DNA from 2 places in the Variovorax sp. GW821-FHT09D07 genome. Region 2 is predicted to be linked to the other one. Evidence: predicted binding sites of a transcription regulator. Region 2 holds the regulator's gene; the other holds the start of a gene.
The links. Region 2 encodes LexA, which represses DNA repair genes until DNA is damaged. Its sites were predicted from a motif close to ACTGTATNNNNATACAGT; they were not measured.

Region 1: a site for LexA is predicted at 2,807-2,824, ahead of AC07OX_RS24240 (ATP-dependent helicase). Genes of this name have one in related genera too.

What each region holds. Positions count from the first base shown of each region.
Region 1 covers NZ_JBWKOY010000007.1:301,394-310,612, reverse strand. The annotation lists gene hpf (ribosome hibernation-promoting factor, HPF/YfiA family) at 27-356, opposite strand; gene AC07OX_RS24240 (ATP-dependent helicase) at 677-2,794, opposite strand; gene corA (magnesium/cobalt transporter CorA) at 3,020-4,006, shown strand; gene AC07OX_RS24230 (YoaK family protein) at 4,063-4,815, shown strand; gene AC07OX_RS24225 (5'-methylthioadenosine/adenosylhomocysteine nucleosidase) at 4,825-5,598, opposite strand; gene AC07OX_RS24220 (ABC transporter substrate-binding protein) at 5,602-7,233, opposite strand; gene AC07OX_RS24215 (peptide ABC transporter ATP-binding protein) at 7,281-8,303, opposite strand; gene AC07OX_RS24210 (ABC transporter ATP-binding protein) at 8,300-9,219, opposite strand, start outside.
Region 2 covers NZ_JBWKOY010000005.1:156,839-166,057, reverse strand. The annotation lists gene AC07OX_RS19530 (acyl-CoA dehydrogenase family protein) at 1-547, opposite strand, end outside; gene AC07OX_RS19525 (phosphotransferase) at 582-1,688, opposite strand; gene AC07OX_RS19520 (Crp/Fnr family transcriptional regulator) at 1,699-2,418, opposite strand; gene AC07OX_RS19515 (oxepin-CoA hydrolase, alternative type) at 2,479-3,258, opposite strand; gene AC07OX_RS19510 (3-hydroxyacyl-CoA dehydrogenase) at 3,270-4,790, opposite strand; gene AC07OX_RS19505 (MFS transporter) at 4,924-6,084, opposite strand; gene AC07OX_RS19500 (D-2-hydroxyacid dehydrogenase family protein) at 6,089-7,096, opposite strand; gene AC07OX_RS19495 (hypothetical protein) at 7,255-7,635, opposite strand; gene lexA (transcriptional repressor LexA) at 7,780-8,463, opposite strand; gene AC07OX_RS19485 (asparaginase) at 8,537-9,219, shown strand, end outside.

The DNA.
Region 1 (9,219 bases), on a different contig from region 2:
GAGATGCGGGGCGCGGGGCCCGGCGTTTACATCACGCGCTTGGGCGCCACGTGATGGTGGTCCTGCAGGCGATCCTTGTGGCGGACCACCTGGCGGTCGAGCTTGTCGACCAGCTCATCAACCGCGGCGTACAGATCAGCGTGGCTCGATTCCGCGAACATGTCATTGCCCTTGACGTGAATGTTGCACTCCGCCCTTTGGCGGCGTTCCTTTTCCTTCTGCTTTTCCACCGTGAGGATCACCTTGACATCGACCACCTGGTCGAAATGTCGCGTGATCCGGTCCAGCTTGCTCGTGACGTAGGTGCGCAAGGCAGGTGTGACGTCGAGGTGATGACCGCTGATCGTCAAATTCATGAATGACCTCCTGAGAATTGACGGTTGGGGAAATGACCGCGCTCCGGGATGAAGCGTGGCCGGCGAAACAGGTGAGGTTGGGAGAGAGGGGAAAGAGGAAGGGAGATGAAGAAAGGGGGCGGTCGGATTCACTATGCCCAAGCTGTCACGGTATTGCAATACCGGGGCTTGCCCGAGTGACGGACCGGTGTATTGCATGCCCTAATCCGCTATTGATTCCATAGCTGCCCCTGTGCAGTGGCATGCCGTTGCGGCACATTGGAAGCAAGTGTTTCCATGTGCAGCGCGCAGTGACCCTCACGCCCGAAGGGCCGGCCCGTTCAGCGCCATGCGGCGCGCATGCGGTTGCGCAGGTCGATCACCGCGGCCGGCGGCGGCACCGCGGGTGGCAGCACCGGCGGCGGCGGCCAGGTCTGCAACTCGAAGCCCGCCAGGTCGGACTCGGTGATGAAGCGGGTGCGGTTGGCGTACAGGTGCCGGTCGCCACGCGCCGCCTGCTGCGTGATGTGGAAGCGCTGCGGCATCACCAGGTGCAGGTGATCGCGGGCCCGCGTCATCGCCACGTAGAGCAGGCGCCGTTCTTCTTCCAGCTCGTGCGCGCCCTGCGCCACGTCGGCCGGCATGCAGCCGTCGACCACGTTGATGACGTGCACCGAGTTCCACTCCTGGCCCTTGGCCGAATGGATGGTCGACAGGATCAGGTAGTCCTCGTCGAGCGAGGGCGGGCCGGGCCGGTCGCTGGTGGCTTCGGGCGGGTCGAGCGTGAGCTCGGTGAGAAAGCGCTCGCGCGAGCCATAGCCGGCCGCCAGCCGCGCCAGCTGCTCGACGTCGGCGCGTCGCACGCCCGAGGTGTCTTCGTACAGCCGCTCCAGATGCGGCTGGTACCACTGCATCGCCACCTCGACGTCGGCCGGCCACTGCAGCGACGGCGCGCGCAAGGCGGCATAGGCCTGAGCGAAGTCGGCCCACTGTTCGCGCGCGGCCGACGGCGGCACGAAGTCGCGCACGGCCGCGGCCGGGTCGGCCGCCTGGTCCATCGCGTCGAGCAGGCGCGTGCCGGTGGCCGGGCCCACGCCGGGAATGAGCTGCGTGACCCGGAAACCCGCCATGCGCCCGCGCGGGTTCTGCGCGAAACGCAGCACGGCGAGCAGGTCCTTCACGTGCGAGGCCTCGAGGAACTTGAGCCCGCCGAACTTCACGAACGGGATGTTGCGCCGTGCCAGCTCCAATTCGAGCGCCGCGCTGTGCGACGAGGTGCGAAACAGCACCGCCTGCGACTTCAGCGCCAGCCCGCCCTCGCGGTGCGCCAGGATCTTGTCGGCCACCCAGCGCGCCTGCCCGGCCTCGTCGGGCACGAGCACCAGCACCGGCTTGCCGGCCGAGGGCTTGTCGGTCCACAGCGTCTTGGCGTGCCGCTCGGCGGCCTGCGCGATGACGCGGTTCGACACGTCGAGGATCGGCTGCGTCGAGCGGTAGTTGCGCTCCAGCGTGACGATGCGCGCCTGTTGGCTGAATTGCGAAGGAAAGTCGAGGATGTTGCGCACCGTCGCGCCGCGGAACGAATAGATCGACTGCGCGTCGTCGCCCACCACCGTCACGCCGCGCCCGTCGGGCTTCATCGCGCGCAGGATCTCGGCCTGCAGCAGGTTGGTGTCCTGGTACTCGTCGACCAGCACGTGGTCGAAGCGTGCGCCGACGTGCGCGGCCAGCGCGGGCTCGGCGACCATCTCGGCCCAGTAGAGCAAGAGGTCGTCGTAGTCGAGCACGTTCTGCTGCTGCTTGGCCTCGACGTAGGCGCCGAAGAGCGTCTTGAGCTGCGCCTCCCACTCGGCGCACCAGGGAAAGCTGTCTTTCAGCACAACGGCCAGCGGCGCGCGCGTGTTCACGCAGCGCGAGTAGATCGACAGGCAGGTGCCCTTGCGCGGGAAGCGGTTGACCGTGGAGGACAGGCCCAGCTCATGCCGCACCAGCCCCATGAGGTCTTCGGCGTCGCCGCGGTCGTGGATGGTGAAGTTCTCGTCCAGTCCGATCTGCGCCGCGTATTCGCGCAGCAGCCGCGCGCCGATGCCGTGGAAGGTGCCGGCCCAGGGCAGCGCGGGCGGGCGCTCCGACTTCAGGCCCAGCACGCGCGCCAGCACCTGGCCCGCGCGGCGCTCCATTTCCTGCGCGGCGCGGCGCGAGAAGGTGAGCAACAGCAGGCGCTGCGGATCGACCCCGTCCGCGATCAGGTGCGCCACGCGGTGCGCCAGCGTGCTGGTCTTGCCCGAGCCGGCGCCGGCGATCACGAGCAGCGGCCGGTGGTCGGCGCCGACCGCCGCGCCCACGCCATGCTCGACCGCCGCGCGCTGGTCGTCGTTGAGCGCGGCGAGCGCCGCGGCCAGGCGCTCGGCTTGCGTCTTCGGCGGGGTGGAAAGAACGGGGGACGCAGGGGTCTGCATGGGCACGACTTTACTGTATGTCCGTCCAGTTCGCGTGCCTTGTCGCCCTGTGGCCGGTGACATAATCGCGCCTCGCTGCAACCGGAGACTCCCCTTGGAAACCGCCCCGTCTCGGCAGCTTTCAACTCCCTGGCGACGCTGCGCGTGATGTACTGACGCCGGGTCCGCGGGAATTGAAAGCGCCCCGCCCTCGCCCATCGTTCAGTCACCCCCGGGAGTGAGCCCATGCTCAACATCTTTACGCTCGCCAACGGCCGCCTCGTCCAGGAAGAGATCGAGTCGCTCGAAGAGCTCTCCAAGTTCCAGCCGATCTGGGTCGACCTCGAGTCGCCCACGCTCGAGGAAAAGCGCTGGATCAAGCAGTACTACGGCCTCTCGATTCCCGAAGACGCGATGGACGAGGACATCGAGGAATCGGCCCGCTTCTACGAGGAAGACAACGGCGAACTGCACATCCGCTCCGACTTCTTGATCGACGACGACGAAGACCCGCGCACGGTGCGCGTCGCCTTCATCCTCAACCAGCACAACACCGACCTGCGCAGCCGCGGCGTGCTGTTCTCGATCCACGACGAAGACGTGCCCGTGTTCCGCCTGCTGCGCATGCGCGCACGCCGCGCGCCGGGGCTGATCGAAGACGCCAAGGAAGTGATGCTCAAGCTCTTCGACGCCGACGCCGAATACTCGGCCGACACGCTGGAGAACATCTACGACGAACTCGAGGTGGCGGGCAAGAAGGTGCTGTCGGGCAACGTCAGCGACGAGCTGGCCGGCGAGGTGCTCGGCGCCATCGCGCGGCAGGAAGACTTGAACGGCCGCATCCGCCGCAACGTGATGGACACGCGCCGCGCCGTGAGCTTCATGATGCGCAGCAAGATGCTCAACGCCGAGCAGTTCGAAGAGGCGCGGCAGATCCTGCGCGACATCGAATCGCTGGACAACCACACGGCCTTCCTCTTCGACAAGATCAACTTCCTGATGGATGCGACCGTCGGTTTCATCAACATCAACCAGAACAAGACCATCAAGATCTTCTCGGTGGCCAGCGTCGCGCTGCTGCCGCCCACGCTGATCGCGAGCATCTACGGCATGAACTTCAAGTTCATGCCCGAGCTCGACTGGGCCATGGGCTACCCCTACGCCATCGCGCTGATGGCGGCGAGCGCGCTGGTGCCGATGTGGTACTTCCGCCGGCGCGGCTGGCTCAAGTAGCTCTTCACACTGGGTGCTAGAGTGGCTGTCGGCAGGCAGCTGACCTGGAGAGCCCCGTGCGCAGACTTCGTTTTCTCACCAACCGCCACCGCGCGCCGTCGACGAACACCGCGCTCGGACTGCTGCTGGCCTTCAACGCCGGCGCCATCAATGCGGGCGGCTTCCTCGTGCTGCACATGTACACCTCGCACATGACCGGCTTCGCCTCGCAGCTGGCGGACGGCATGGTGCTGGGCAACCTCACGCTGCTGCTGAATGCGCTGGGCGCGATCCTGGCGTTCGTGAGCGGCGCCGCGGTCTGCGCGGTGCTGGTGAACTGGGCGCGGCAGCACCGGCTGCATGGCGTGTATGCGCTGCCGCTGCTGCTGGAGGCCGCGCTGATGTTCCCGTTCGGGCTCGCCGGCGCCATCACGCTGACCTGGGCCACGCCGTTCGCGGTGCCGCTCACGGTGCTGCTGCTGTCGTTCATCATGGGCCTGCAGAACGCCGTGGCGTCGAAGACCTCGGGCGGCAGCACGCGCACCACCCACATGACCGGCAACATCACCGACGTGGGGATCGAGCTGGGCAAGATGCTCTACTGGAACCGGCGCGCGCCGTCCACGCCACTGCCGGTGCGCCACGACCGCAGCAGGCTGCGCCGCTGCGGCGGGCTGGTCGCGATGTTCGTGCTCGGCGGCGCCGTGGGTGCGCTGGGCTTCAAGCACGTGGGCTTCATCTGTGTCGTGCCGCTGGCCGCGCTGCTGCTGGCGCTGTCGATCCCGCCGCTGCTGCGCGACCTGCCGCAGTTGCGCCGGCTCGCGCCGTAGGCGGGTTCTTCAGGCCGCGTCGCGCGGCAGGGCGGCGAGCCAGGCGTCGACGAGCGCGAGGCTGTAGCGGCTCGCCACCTCGGCCACGAAGCGCGTGAAGTCACCGTGCGCGGCATCGTCGGCGCGGTCCGAGATGGTCCGCAGTGCCGCGAAGGGCACGCCGTAGTCGTGGCAGGCCTGCGCCATCGCCGCGCCTTCCATCTCGACGGCGAGCGCATCGGGCAGCGAGCGTTGCAGGGCCCCACACTCCGCGGTGGTCGACACGAAGCGGTCGCCGCTGATCAGCAGGCCCCGATGCACCTTCGGTGAACGCAGATGGAACTCATCGACCGCCTTCTGCCCCACCAGGCCCACCGGATCGCGCAGCGTGCCTTCGGCCACCGCCGCCAGCGCATCGCCGATGGCCGCATCGGCCGCGAAGCGCGAACGCCCCATCAGCGGCACCTCGTACTTCGGAAAGATCGGCGAGGCGTCCATGTCGTGCTGCAGCAGCTCGGTCGCCACGACCACGTCGCCGACGTTCACGCCCGGCGCCAGCCCGCCCGCCACGCCCGTGAACACGATCGCCCGCACGCCGAAGCGCTCGAGCAGCACCGTGGCCGTGACCGCCGCCGCGACCTTGCCGATGCGCGACAGCACCGCGACCACGGGCTGGCCCTGCAGGTGGCCGACCCAGAAGTCGCGGCCGGCCACGTGCACGCGCTGCTCGTCGGGCATGCGCGCGAGGAGCGCACTGAGCTCCTCGTGCATGGCCGCGACGATGGCGATGGGCGCAGCGGCCATGGCTTACTTGATATCCACGCCGTAGAAGGTGTGGCGGCCGAACGGACTCAATTTGAAGTCGACCACTTCCTTGCGCACCGGCTTCAGCTGCACCGCGTGCGCGATGGTGAACCACGGCGCCTGCTCCTTGAAGATGACCTGCGCCTTCTTGTAGAGCGCGTCGCGCTCCGACTGCTTGGTCGCGCTCTTGGCCTTCACCACGAGGTCTTCGTAGGGCTGGTAGCAGAACTTCGAGATGTTGCTGCCGCTGGCCGACTTGGCCGAGGCGCAGCCCAGCAGGGTGTACATGAAGTTGTCCGGATCGCCGTTGTCGCCAGTCCAGCCCAGCATGCCCATCTGGTGTTCGCCGGCCTGCAGGCGCTTGCGGTACTCGCCCCACTCGAAGCTCTTGATCTCGGCCTTGACGTTGATCTTGGCCAGGTCGGCCTGCATCAGCTCGGCGATGCGCTTGGCGTTCGGGTTGTACGGGCGCTGCACCGGCATGGCCCACAGGTCGGTGCTGAAGCCGTCGGGGAAGCCGGCCTGCGCCAGCAGTTTCTTGGCGGCCTCGGGGTCGTACGGGTCGTCCTTGACGGCATCGTTGTAGGACCACAGCGTGGGCGGGATCGGGTTCTTCGCGGCCACGCCGGTCGTGAGGTACACGCCGTCGATGATGGCCTTCTTGTTGATCGCCATGTTGATGGCCTTGCGCACGCGCACGTCGTCGAAGGGCTTCTTCGTCGTGTTGTACGAGAGGTAGCCGACGTTCAGGCCCGGCTGCTCCAGCACCTGCACGTTCGGGTCCTTGCGGATCGCGTCGAGGTCGGCCGGGTTCGGGTAGGGCATGACGTGGCACTCGCCCTTTTGCAGCTTGGCCCAGCGCACAGAGGCATCGGGCGTGATTGCGAACACGAGGTCGTCGATCTTGGCCTTGCCGCCCCAGTACTGCGGGAAGGCCTTGAAGCGGATGATCGCGTCCTTCTGGTACTGCACGAGGTAGAACGGGCCGGTGCCGACCGGGTCCTGGTCGACCTTCTCGGGCGTGCCGGCCTTCAGCATCGCGATCGCGTACTCCTTCGACTGGATGCCCGCGTACTGCATCGCCAGGTTCGCGAGGAACGGCGCCTCGGCCTGGTTGAGCGTGATCTTCACCGTGTGGTCGTCGATGCGGTCCACCGACTTCAGCAGCTTGGGCATGCCCATGTCGTTGAAGTAGGAGTGGTTCTGGCTCGTGACCTTGAAGAAGGGGTCGCTCTCCTTCCACTGGCGCTCGAGCATGAAGATGAAGTCGTCGGCGTTGAAGTCGCGCGTGGGCTTGAAGCTCTTGCTCGTGGTGTGCCACTTCACGCCCTTGCGCAGGTGGAAGGTGTACACGGTGCCGTCGGCCGAGATGTCCCATTTTTCAGCCAGGCCCGGCATGACCTTGGTGCCGCCGCGCTCGAACTCGACGATGGTGTTGTAGACCTGCGTGGTCACGTCGAAGGACGTGCCGGTGGTGTTCATGCCCGGATAGAAGTTTTCCGGGCTTCCTTCGGAGCAGTACACCAACGTCTTGGCTGACACGGCGCCGCAGGCCAGGGTAAGGGCCGTGAGCGCTGCCGGTGCCAGGAGCGCCAGCTTTTGTGAGCGGCGCGAAACGGAGGACTGGGTCTTCATGGGGACTCCTCGAGACAGGGTTGAAAAAATCGCCACTCCACTCTTCTTCAGGACGCGGCGAGCACGGGACCATCGGCGCGCACGGCAGGCGCGCCATCGAGAAACTGCTCGGCGTAGTGGCAGGCCACCAGCCGCTCGTCGAGCGCGCGCAGCACGGGACGCTCTTCGCGGCAGCGCGGCTGCACATGCGGGCAGCGCGTGCTGAAGACGCAGCCCGAGGGCGGGTCTAGCGGCGACGGCAGCTCGCCCTTGAGCACGATGCGCTGGCTGCTCAGGCCCGGCGTCGAGGCCAGCAGCGCCTGCGTGTAGGGATGCAGCGGCCGCGCGAAGATGCGCGACTTGGGGCCCTGCTCCACCGCATGGCCCAGGTACATCACGAGCACGTCGTGCGCGATGTGGCGCACCACGCCCAGGTCGTGCGAGATGAAGAGGTAGGCCAGGCCCAGCTCGGCCTGCAGGTCGGCCAACAGGTTCAGCACCTGCGCCTGGATCGACACGTCGAGCGCCGACACCGGCTCGTCGGCCACCAGCAGGCGCGGCGACAGCATGAGCGCGCGCGCGATGGCGATGCGCTGGCGCTGGCCGCCCGAGAACATGTGCGGGTAGCGGTTGGCGTACTCGGGGCGCAGGCCGACGCGGGCCAGCATCTCTCGTGCTTTTTCGGAACGCTCCGGCTTGCTCAACGAGGTGTTGATGGCCAGCGGGTCTTCGAGCACCGCCGAAATTTTCTTGCGCGGGTTGAGCGAGCCATATGGGTTCTGGAACACCAGCTGCACCGCCTGACGCAGCTCGCGCTTGCGCTCATGCGGCGGGCTCACGGCATCGGCACCGATCAGCGTCAGCTGCCCGGCGGTGGGTTTCTCGATCAGCGCGACCATGCGCGCGAGCGTCGACTTGCCGCAGCCCGATTCGCCCACCACCGCGAGCGTGCGCCCGCGTTCGAGGCGAAACGAGATATCGCCCACGGCGCGCAGCTGCGCCGGCGCGCGGAACAATCCGCGCCGCACGGCGTAGGTGCGCTGCAGGTTGCGCGCCTCGGCGACGATCTCCGGTGGCGATGCGTCGCTCATGGCAGCACCTCCGCGATGGCCGCGCGCGGCGGGTCGTGCGCGATGGCTTCGGCGCGACCCGGCTCGCCGAGCGGAAAGTGGCAGCGCACCTCGGCGCCCTGCCACGAACGCAGCGCCGGTCGCACCTGGCAGGCGCGCTCGGTCACGTAGCCGCAGCGCGGCGCAAACAGGCAGCCCGCGGGCCGGTCGTGCACGCCGGGCACCACGCCGCTGATGGTGGCGAGCCGGCCCTCGGGCGCGGCACGCTCGGGCAGCGCCGCGAGCAGCGCCTCGGTGTAGGGATGCTGCGGCGATGCGAACAGGCGGTCGACGCGCTGGTGCTCCATCACCTGCCCCGCGTACATCACGGCGATGCGCTGCGCCATCTCGCTGACCACACCCATGTTGTGCGTGATGAGCACCAGCGCCATGCCGCGCTCCTTCTGCAGGTCGCGCAGCAGGTCGAGGATCTGCGCCTGGATGGTCACGTCGAGCGCGGTGGTCGGCTCGTCGGCGATCAACAGGCGCGGGTTGCAGGCGATGGCCATGGCGATCATCACGCGCTGGTTCATGCCACCCGAGAGCTGGTGCGGGTAGCTGCCCAGGCGTGACGAGGCGGCGGGAATGCCGACCTGCTCGAGCAGTTCGATCGCGCGCTTCTTCGCTTCGCGCTTGTCGAGCTTCAGGTGCAGGCGCAGCGTTTCCATCAGCTGGAAGCCGATGGTGAAGCAGGGGTTGAGGCTGGTGGTCGGCTCCTGGAAGATCATCGCGACCTCCTTGCCGACCAGCGTGCGGCGCGCCTTGTCGGAGATGCCGAGCAAGTCCTTGCCCGCAAAGCGCATGTGGTCCGCGCGCACGCGGCCCGGAAAGCCGACGAGGCCCATGAGCGCCATCATCGTGACGCTCTTGCCCGAGCCCGACTCGCCGACGATGCCGA
Region 2 (9,219 bases):
CGGCGGCACCGGAGATCCACCACTTGTGGCCGTTGATGACGTACTCGTCGCCCTGGCGCTCGATGCGCGTGGCGATGTTGGTGGCATCGCTGGAGGCGACGTCGGGTTCGGTCATCGCGAAGGCCGAGCGGATCTGGCCTTCGAGCAGCGGCTTGAGCCAGCGCGCCTTGATCTCTTCCGAGCCGTAGCGGGCGATGGTTTCCATGTTGCCGGTGTCGGGCGCCGAGCAGTTGAAGGCTTCGGAGGCCCATGGCACCCGGCCCATGATCTCGGCCAGCGGGGCGTATTCCTGATTGGTCAGGCCCGCACCCTCATAGCCCGAGGCCGAGGCGCTGTCGACTGGCAGGAACAGGTTCCACAGGCCTTGTGCCTTGGCCTTGGCCTTGAGCTTCTCGACGGTCTGCAGGGCGCTCCAGCGCTTGCCGGCGACCGTGTTGGCGGCCAGTTCGGCGCTGTACTCGGCTTCGGCCGGGTAGATGTGGTCTTCCATGAAGGCGAGAACGCGCTTCTGAAGCTCCTTGGTTTTGGCCGAATATTCGAAATCCATGCTGTCTCCTGGTGGGGTTAAGGGGGAGGGCTGGCTATGCCTTTTGGGCAAATTGCCAGGCCATCTCGGCCATCGGCCGTGCGCCACGGGCGGACGCCACGGCTTGCTCGCTCGATGCGGTACCGGCTTCGACGCGTTTCGCAATGCCCTGCAGGATGGCGGCCATGCGAAACAGGTTGTAGGCCTGGTAGAAATTCCAGTCGGGCGCCAGCGCCTCGGGCGTGCTGATGCGCGTGCGCTCGCAATAGCGGGCGATGTATTCGCTCTCGGTGGGAATGCCCAGCGCAGCCACGTCCACGCCGCCGATGCCGCGGCCGGTGGTGGGGGGCATGTGCCACGACATGCAGTGGTAGCTGAAGTCGGCCAGCGGGTGGCCCAGCGTGGAGAGTTCCCAGTCGAGCACCGCGATGATGCGCGGCTCGGTGGCGTGGAACATCACGTTGTCCAGGCGGTAGTCGCCATGCACGATCGAGACCTTGCTTTCGTCGCGTGCGCTCGCCGGCATGTGGGCGGGCAGCCAGTCGATCAGGCGCTCCATGGCTTCGATGGGCTGCGACAGTTCGCCGGCGCCGTCGGCCGAGGCCTTGTACTGCTTGCTCCAGCGGCCGATCTGGCGCTCGAAGTAGTTGCCGGGCTTGCCGTAGTCGCCCAGGCCGCGGGCGGCGAAGTCGACAGTGTGCAGCGCCGCGATGACGCGGTTCATCTCGTCGTAGTAGGCGGCGCGTTCGGCGTTGCTGAAGCCGGGCAGCGACTGGTCCCACAGCACGCGGCCCTGCATGAACTCCATGATGTAGAAGGCGCGCCCGATGATGGACTCGTCTTCGCACAGGCAGTACATGCGCGGCACGGGCACGTCGGTGCCCTGCAGGCCGCGCATCACCTTGTATTCGCGCTCGACCGCATGGGCCGAAGGCAGCAGCTTGGCGACCGGGCCGGGCTTGGCGCGCATCACGTAGCTCTGCGTGGGCGTGACGAGCTTGTAGGTCGGGTTCGACTGACCGCCCTTGAACATCTCGACCGTCAGCGGACCCTGGAAGCCCTCGAGGTTCTTTTCGAGCCAGGCCGCAAGCGCGTCCACGTCGAAGGTGTGCTGTTGGGACACCGCGCGGGTGCCGATGAAACTGGAGAAGTCCTGGCTCATGTCGATTCTTTTAGTTGTCTGCTACGGAGATTTGCATCAGCGCCGAGCGGTCCAGCACGACCAGTCCGGCCGGCTCGATCCGGATGGTGCCCTCGCGCTCCATCGTCTTGAGTTCCTGGTTGACCCGCTGGCGCGAGGCGCCGAGCAGCTGCGCGAGTTCTTCCTGCGCCAGTTGCAGGCCGATGCGCGTCTGGCTGCCGTCGTCCAGGCTGGGCACGCCGTAGCTGCGCACCAGATGAATGAGCTGCTTGGCCAGGCGTGCGCGCAAGGGCAGGGTGTTGAGGTCTTCCACCAGCCCGAACAGCGTGCGGATGCGGCGTGCCTGCAGCCGCATCAGCGCTTCGTACAGTTCGACGTGCGTGGCCAGAATCTTCTGGAAGTCGGCCCGCGCCACGCACAGCACGGTGGTGTCGCCGTGCGAGTACGTGTCGTGCGTGCGCCGTTCCCCGTCGAACATCGCCACGTCGCCGAACCAGATGCCCGGTTCGACGTAGGTCAGCGTCACCTGCTTGCCCGACACCGCGGTCGAGCTCACGCGCAATGCCCCCTTGGCACAGGCGATCCAGTGCTCGGGCGGGTCGCCGCGCGCGGCGAGCAGGTCGCCGTCCTTGTAGCGTTTGACAAAGGCGCATCGGAGGATGTCGTGCCGTAGTGATGGAGATAGGGAAGAAAACCAGCGACCACTGTTGATCGCTTCACGTTCTTCGATGGTAAGAATGGGGTCGTCCATGGTCTGTCCTCTCGGCGACTGAAAAGCTGTGGGGTGTCTCGGGAGCGACGCCGTGAGGCGTCACTCGTAGCGAGGCGGTGTCTTGTCGAGGAACGCGGCGATGCCGATGCCCGCGTTCGCGTGGTGCAGGTTGCGCACGAAATGATCGCGCTCCTGCGATAGCTGCGACGCCAGTGTGGCGCCGCGCGCGTCGCTCAGCAGCTCCTTGATGCTGGCCAGCGAATTCGGTGCGCGCGCGTTCAGGCGCGTGGCCAGGGCCATCGCGCCCGCCAGCGCCTGCCCGCTGTCGGTGAGCTCGTTGACGAGGCCGAAGGCATGCAGGCGCGCGGCCTCGATGCGCTCGCCGTTCATCAGCCATTCGCTCGCCAGCTGGCGCGGCAGCGCCTGCCCGAGGTGCCAGCTGAGGCCGCCGTCGGGCGACAGCGCCACGTTGCTGTACGAGGCGGCGAACACGGCGTCGCGCGCGGCCACGACGAAGTCGCAGGCCAGCGCGAGCGAGAAGCCGGCGCCGGCCGCCGCGCCCTCGACGGCCGCGATGACCGGCTTGGGGAAGGTGCGGATCGAGTCGATCCAGTTGTGCAGGCCTTCGATGCTCTCGGCCTGCACCGAGCGGTCGAGCTGGCGGTTGGCCAGCAGCCGCTGCAGCGAGCCACCGGCGCAGAACCAGGCGCCTTCGCCCACGATGACGACGCTGCGGATCTCGTCGCTGCTCTCGGCGCCGTTCAGCGCCTCGATGCCGGCGGCATAGATCTCGGGGCCCAGCGCATTGCGCTGGGTCGGGTTGACGATGGTCAGCACCATGGTGCTGCCTTCGCTGGTGCTCTTGAGTTCGGCGGTCATGGTGTGCGTGCTTATTCTTCTTCGTGCAGCAGGCTCAGGCCCAGCGCGCCGCGGCGGCGCAGCCACGGGCTCGGGCGATAGCGCGGGTCGCCGTACACGGTCTGCAGGTTGAACAGCACTTCGAGCATGTTGGTCGGCCCGTAGAGGTTGCCCATGGCGAGCGGGCCGCGCGGATAGCCCAGGCCCAGCTGCACGGCGGTCTCGAGGTCGGCCGGCGTGCACACGCGCTGCTGGCACATGTCGGCGGCGATGTTGACGATGGCGCCGATCACGCGCTGCGTGACGAAGCCGCCGCTGTCGCGGATCACGCTCACGGCCTTGCCGTCGCGCGCGAAGAGGGCGTGCGCGGCGTCGCGCACGTCGCGGCGCGTGGCCGGGTTGGTGGCGAGCACGCGGCGCTTGGTGGCGGCGTCGTCGACCAGCATGTCGATGCCGACGGTGCGCGTGGCGTCCAACCGCTCGACCGCCGCGACCGTCGTCACGTCGAAGCCCAGCGGCGCGACCAGGATGATCGACTGCGGTGCGGGAGCGCTGCCGCTGTCGATCTGCGCACCCAGCGTGTTCACCAGGCGCAGCAGCTCGGCGCGGCGCGCGGCGCGCGGCGACACCCAGACCGCGGGCGTGCCTTCGATCACCGGCGCCGGCGCCTCGGGCGTCTGCTGCATCACGCCGTTGTCGTAGCGGTAGAAGCCTTCGCCGGTCTTGCGGCCGAGTGCGCCAGCGGCCAGGCGCTGCGCGGTGATCACGCTGGGACGGAAGCGCGGCTCTTCGAAGTACTGGTGGTAGATCGATTCCATCACCGGGTGCGACACGTCGAGCGCCGTGAGGTCGAGCAGCTCGAACGGGCCGAGGCGAAAGCCGGCCTGGTCCTTCAGGATGCGGTCGATGGTGGCGAAGTCGGCCACGCCTTCGCCGACGATGCGCAGCGCCTCGGTGCCGTAGCCGCGGCCCGCGTGGTTGACGATGAAGCCGGGCGTGTCCTGCGCCTGCACGGCGCTGTGGCCCATCTGCGTGGCATAGCCGGCCAGCTTCTGGCAGACCTCGGGCGAGGTCTTGAAGCCCGCCACCACCTCGACCACCTTCATCAGCGGCACGGGGTTGAAGAAGTGGAAGCCCGCGAAGCGCGCGGGGTGCTGCAGGCCCGCCGCGATGGCGGTGACCGACAGCGACGAGGTGTTGGTGACCAGCGTGGCCGTGGGCGCGACCACGTCCTCGAGCTCGCGAAACAGCGTGCGCTTGACCTCGAGGTTCTCGACCACGGCCTCGACCACGAGGTCGCAGCCTGCGAGCGCCTGCATGCCGTCGACCGCCTTCACGCGCGCCGCGTAGGCGTCGCGCGTGGGGGCGTCGATCTTGCCCTTCTCGTGCAGCTTGTTCCATTGGGCGGCGAGGGCTTCGCGGCCGCGCTCGGCGGCACCGGCGAAGCTGTCGAGCAGCAGCACTTCGCTGCCGGCCTGGGCGGCGATCTGCGCGATGCCGCGCCCCATGGCGCCGGCGCCGATCACGCCGATTCGGGGGTAGTTCACTGTCATGGGATCAAGGTTCTCATGGGTTGGTGGGTGTCCGGGGCGGCCGCGTCGGCGCGGGTGCGCGACACGGACGAAAGCTCCGATTTTGCAATCTCGCGGGAGACCCGCGCCCCGGGTGTTACGCGGGGCATCGGAATCAGGCCGGGCGGCGGCTGCGGTCGATGGCGATGCTCAGGCCCATGGCCAGCAGCATCAGTGCAAAACCGACCCGGCTCATCCACTCGGTGGCGTCGTTCGCCAGCAGCCAGCCGCCCAGCGCCGCGCCCAGGGCCTGGCCGATGTAGATGCCCGAGCTGTTGAGCGCCACCGAGCCCGGCGCCAGGGCGGGCGCCAGCCCCACGAGGCGCGCCTGCTGCGAGGAGTTGGTGGCAAAGCAGCCCAGACCCCAGGGCACGAGCACCACCGCGAGCCACGCCAGCGTGCTGGCCAGCGGCCACAGCAGCAGGCTCAGCGCGATCAGCCCGGTCGTCAACAGCACCATGCGCCCGGCGCCGACGCGATCGATGTAGCGGCTCACCACCATGTTGCCCAACAGGCCGAAGGCGCCGAACAGCGCCCACATCAGGCTCAGCGTGTTGGCGTCGGCGCCGAAGCCCTGCTTGAGCAGCGGGCCGAAATAGCTGAACAGCACGAACTGGCCGACGCCCTGCAGGGCCGTGACCGACACGATGCCCATCAGCACCGGGCTGCGCAGCACCCGCGACCAGGCGGCGGCCGTGAGCGCGGCGGGCCGGATGCCGCTGGGCAGTGTGAGCCAGACCGAGGCCGCGCTCACCACGCTGAGCGCCGCGATGGCCATGAAGGCCATGCGCCAGCCCAGGTGGCCACCGATCAGCGCGCCGATCGGCAGGCCCAGCACCGAGGCCACCGACCAGCCGAGAAAGACGAAGGTGACGGCGCGCCCGCGCTGCTCGGGCGCCACCAGCATGCCGGCGCAGGCCGCGGCCTGGGGCGTGAAGATGGCGGGCGCGATCACCGTCAGCATGCGCACCGGCAGCAGCGCGCCGAAGCTGGGCACGAGCGCCGCAACCACGTGCCACGCGGCGTACCAGAGCAGGGTGAGGGCCAGCAGCTTGCGGCGGTCCCAGCCAGCGACGGCGGCGGCCAGCAGCGGGGCGCCCAGGCACATCACGAAGGCGGCCGCGCTGATCAGCTGACCCGCTGTGGCGACCTGGATGGCCAGCGAGGCGCTGATTTCATTGAGGGTGCCCGGCACGACCATCACGCCCGTGCCGATCACGAAATTGCCGGCCAGCAGCGCCCAGAGCGCGCCTCGCTGCGGCGCGGGCCGGCTCATGCGTTCACCGCCGGACCTGCAGCGCGCCGGGATTCACGATGTTCGTGGGGTTGCCCTTGATGAAGCTCACGACGTTGTCGAACGCCTGGCCGAAGTAGCTTTCGTAGCTTTCCTGCTCGACATAGCCGATGTGCGGCGTGCAGATGCAGTTTTCGAGGCGCAGCAGCGCATGGCCCTGCAGCGGCGGTTCGCTCTCGAACACGTCGATGGCCGCCAGCCCGGGGCGCCCGCGGTTGAGCGCGGCCAGCAGGGCATCGGCTTCCACCAGCTCGGCGCGCGAAGTGTTGACGAACAGCGCCGTCGGCTTCATGCGCGAGAGGTCTTCGAGCTTGACGAGGCCCTGGGTGTCCTCGTTGAGCCGCAGGTGCACCGACAGCACGTCGGCGGCCGCAAAGAATTCGTGGCGGTTCTGTGCCACCTGGAAGCCGTCGGAGCGCGCCTTGGCGCAGCTGGCCTCGCGGCCCCAGATCACGACCTGCATGCCGAAGGCCTGCCCGTAGCGGGCCACCAGCTGGCCGATGCGGCCGTAGCCCCAGATGCACAGCGTCTTGCCCTTGAGCACCGAGCCCACGCCGAAATTCGGCGGCATCGATGCCGACTTGAGGCCCGACTGCTGCCAGGCCCCGTGCTTGAGGTTGCTGATGTACTGCGGCAGGCGGCGCATGGCCGCCATGATCAGCGCCCAGGTGAGTTCGGCGGGCGCCTGCGGCGAGCCCGAGCCCTCGGCCACCGCCACACCGCGTTCGGTACAGGCCGTGACGTCGATGTGGCCGCCGACGCGACCGGTCTGGGAAATCAGCTTGAGCTTGGGCAGCTTCTCGATGAGCTGGCGGGAGATCTGGCTGCGCTCGCGGATGAGCACGATGACGTCCGCATCCTTGAGGCGAACCGACAGTTGGCCGATGCCCTTGACCGTGTTGGTGTAGACCTTGGCGGCGTAAGCGTCCAGCTTGGCAGCGCACTGCAGCTTGCGCACGGCGTCCTGGTAGTCGTCGAGGATCACAATGTTCATGGCATGCCATTGTGCCTCGCAGCATCGGCACGTCGCACGTGTGAACGTTTGGATACCCCGCGCCAGATGGCGCCCGGGAGGCCTGTTTCAGACCGTTAGGGGTGAATCCGTCGTGCGCGTGCGGGGTGCGCAGGCACGACGGGCTCGTTCGCACCTTCTCAGTGCAGGTGGCTGGGGCGGGGTGCGCCGCTGCCGGCTTCTGCGGCTTCCAGTGCGGCGAGCCGGTCGAGTTCGGCGCACACGTCGGCCATGCGGCCGGAAATCACGACCCGGTTGGCGCAGCCGCGCTGCGAGCCTTGGCGGTCGACCACGCGGACCACGCGCAGCGGACGGGCGGGCGTGGCGGCGGACGGTGACGCGGCCGGCGCCGGGCTGCCAGCGGTGCGCGCCGTGCAGGCCGGGCGAATGGCCACGTAGCGCAGGCCAGCGGCAGCGTCGCCGCTCTCACCGTGCGACGGGCGGCGGGCGGGCATCCAGCGGGTGGCCAGCGATTGCAGGGGCGACCAGAGGTCGGCGATGGCGAGGAGGGCGATTCCCATGTGAACTCCAAAAAAGTATGAGGTTGAACACAGGCAGGATTTCTTGAATCGGCCACGACAGGGTGATGGCGACTTCGCGCCATACGCCCGCCACCTGTCGCGGCCGGATGAGGTGCTGCTGCGTGTGGGCAGCAGGCCCGGGGCCTACATCAGCATCGTGTTGCGGATGAGGCCGACCGCGAGGCCTTCGATCTCGAAGGGCTCGCCGGGCTGGACGATGATGGTCGGGTAGTCGGGGTTCTCGGCGTGCAGTTCGATCACCTGCTTGTTGCGCTTCAGGCGCTTCACGGTGACTTCTTCGCCCAGGCGTGCCACCACGATCTGGCCGTTGCGCGCTTCCTTCGTGGCCTGCACGGCAAGCAGGTCGCCGTCCATGATGCCGGCGTCGCGCATCGACATGCCGCGCACCTTGAGCAGGTAGTCGGGCTGGCGCTGGAAGAGCGTGTTCTCGACGTAGTAGGTCTGGTCGACGTGCTCTTGCGCAAGGATGGGCGAACCCGCCGCCACGCGGCCGATGAGCGGCAGCGCGAGCTGGGCCATGCCGGGCAGCGAGAGCGAGAACTGGTTGCCTTCGCGGTGGCGCGTTTCGTGGAGCGAGCGCAGCGCATCGCCCTTGAGGCGGATGCCACGCGAAGTGCCGCTGACGAGTTCGATGACGCCCTTGCGGGCCAGGGCCTGCAGGTGCTCCTCGGCGGCGTTGGCCGACTTGAAGCCCAGCTCGTTGGCGATTTCGGCGCGCGTGGGCGGCGCACCGGTGCGTGCGATGGCGCCCTGGATCAGGTCCAGGATCTGCTGCTGGCGGGCGGTAAGCTTCACTGCGAACTGCATAGTGGTTTCCTTGCGGCACTGGCTAGATATCCAGTACCTGTATTTTTAACCAGTTTTCAAAAGTTGACAAGCCATGACTCATTCCTCTTCGTCCGAGACGCGCCGCGTGGTCGTGCTGGGCACCGGCGGCACCATTGCCGGCAAGGCCGCCAGCAGCGGCGACAACATCGGCTACACCGCCGGACAGGTGGGCGTGGCGGACCTGCTGGGCGGCATCGAGGCGCCGGCCGGCGTGACGCTGGTGGCGGAGCAGGTCGCGCAGCTCGACAGTAAGGACATGGACGCCGACACCTGGCGCCAGCTGGCCGCGCGCTGCGCGCACTGGCTGGCGAAGCCTGATGTGGCCGGCATCGTGGTCACCCACGGCACCGACACGCTGGAAGAGACCGCCTTCTTCCTGCACGCCGTGCTCTCGCCGGCCAAGCCGGTGGTGCTGACCTGCGCGATGCGCCCGGCCACGGCCCTGTCGCCTGACGGTCCGCAGAATGTCCGCGACGCACTCGCTGTGGCCTCGACGCCCGGCGCACGGGGCGTGACGGTGGTGTGTGCGGGCACGATCCACAGCGGCCTCGATGTGCAGAAGGTGCACACCTACCGCCTTGATGCCTTCGCGTCGGGCGACGCGGGGCCGGTCGGCTATGTGGAAGAGGGCGAGGTGCGGCGCGTGCGTGCGTGGCCGCAGGGCGCGCCGTTCGATGCGGCGCGGCTGGAGGCGGTATCGAAGCCGTGGCCCCGCGTCGAGATCGTCATGAGCCA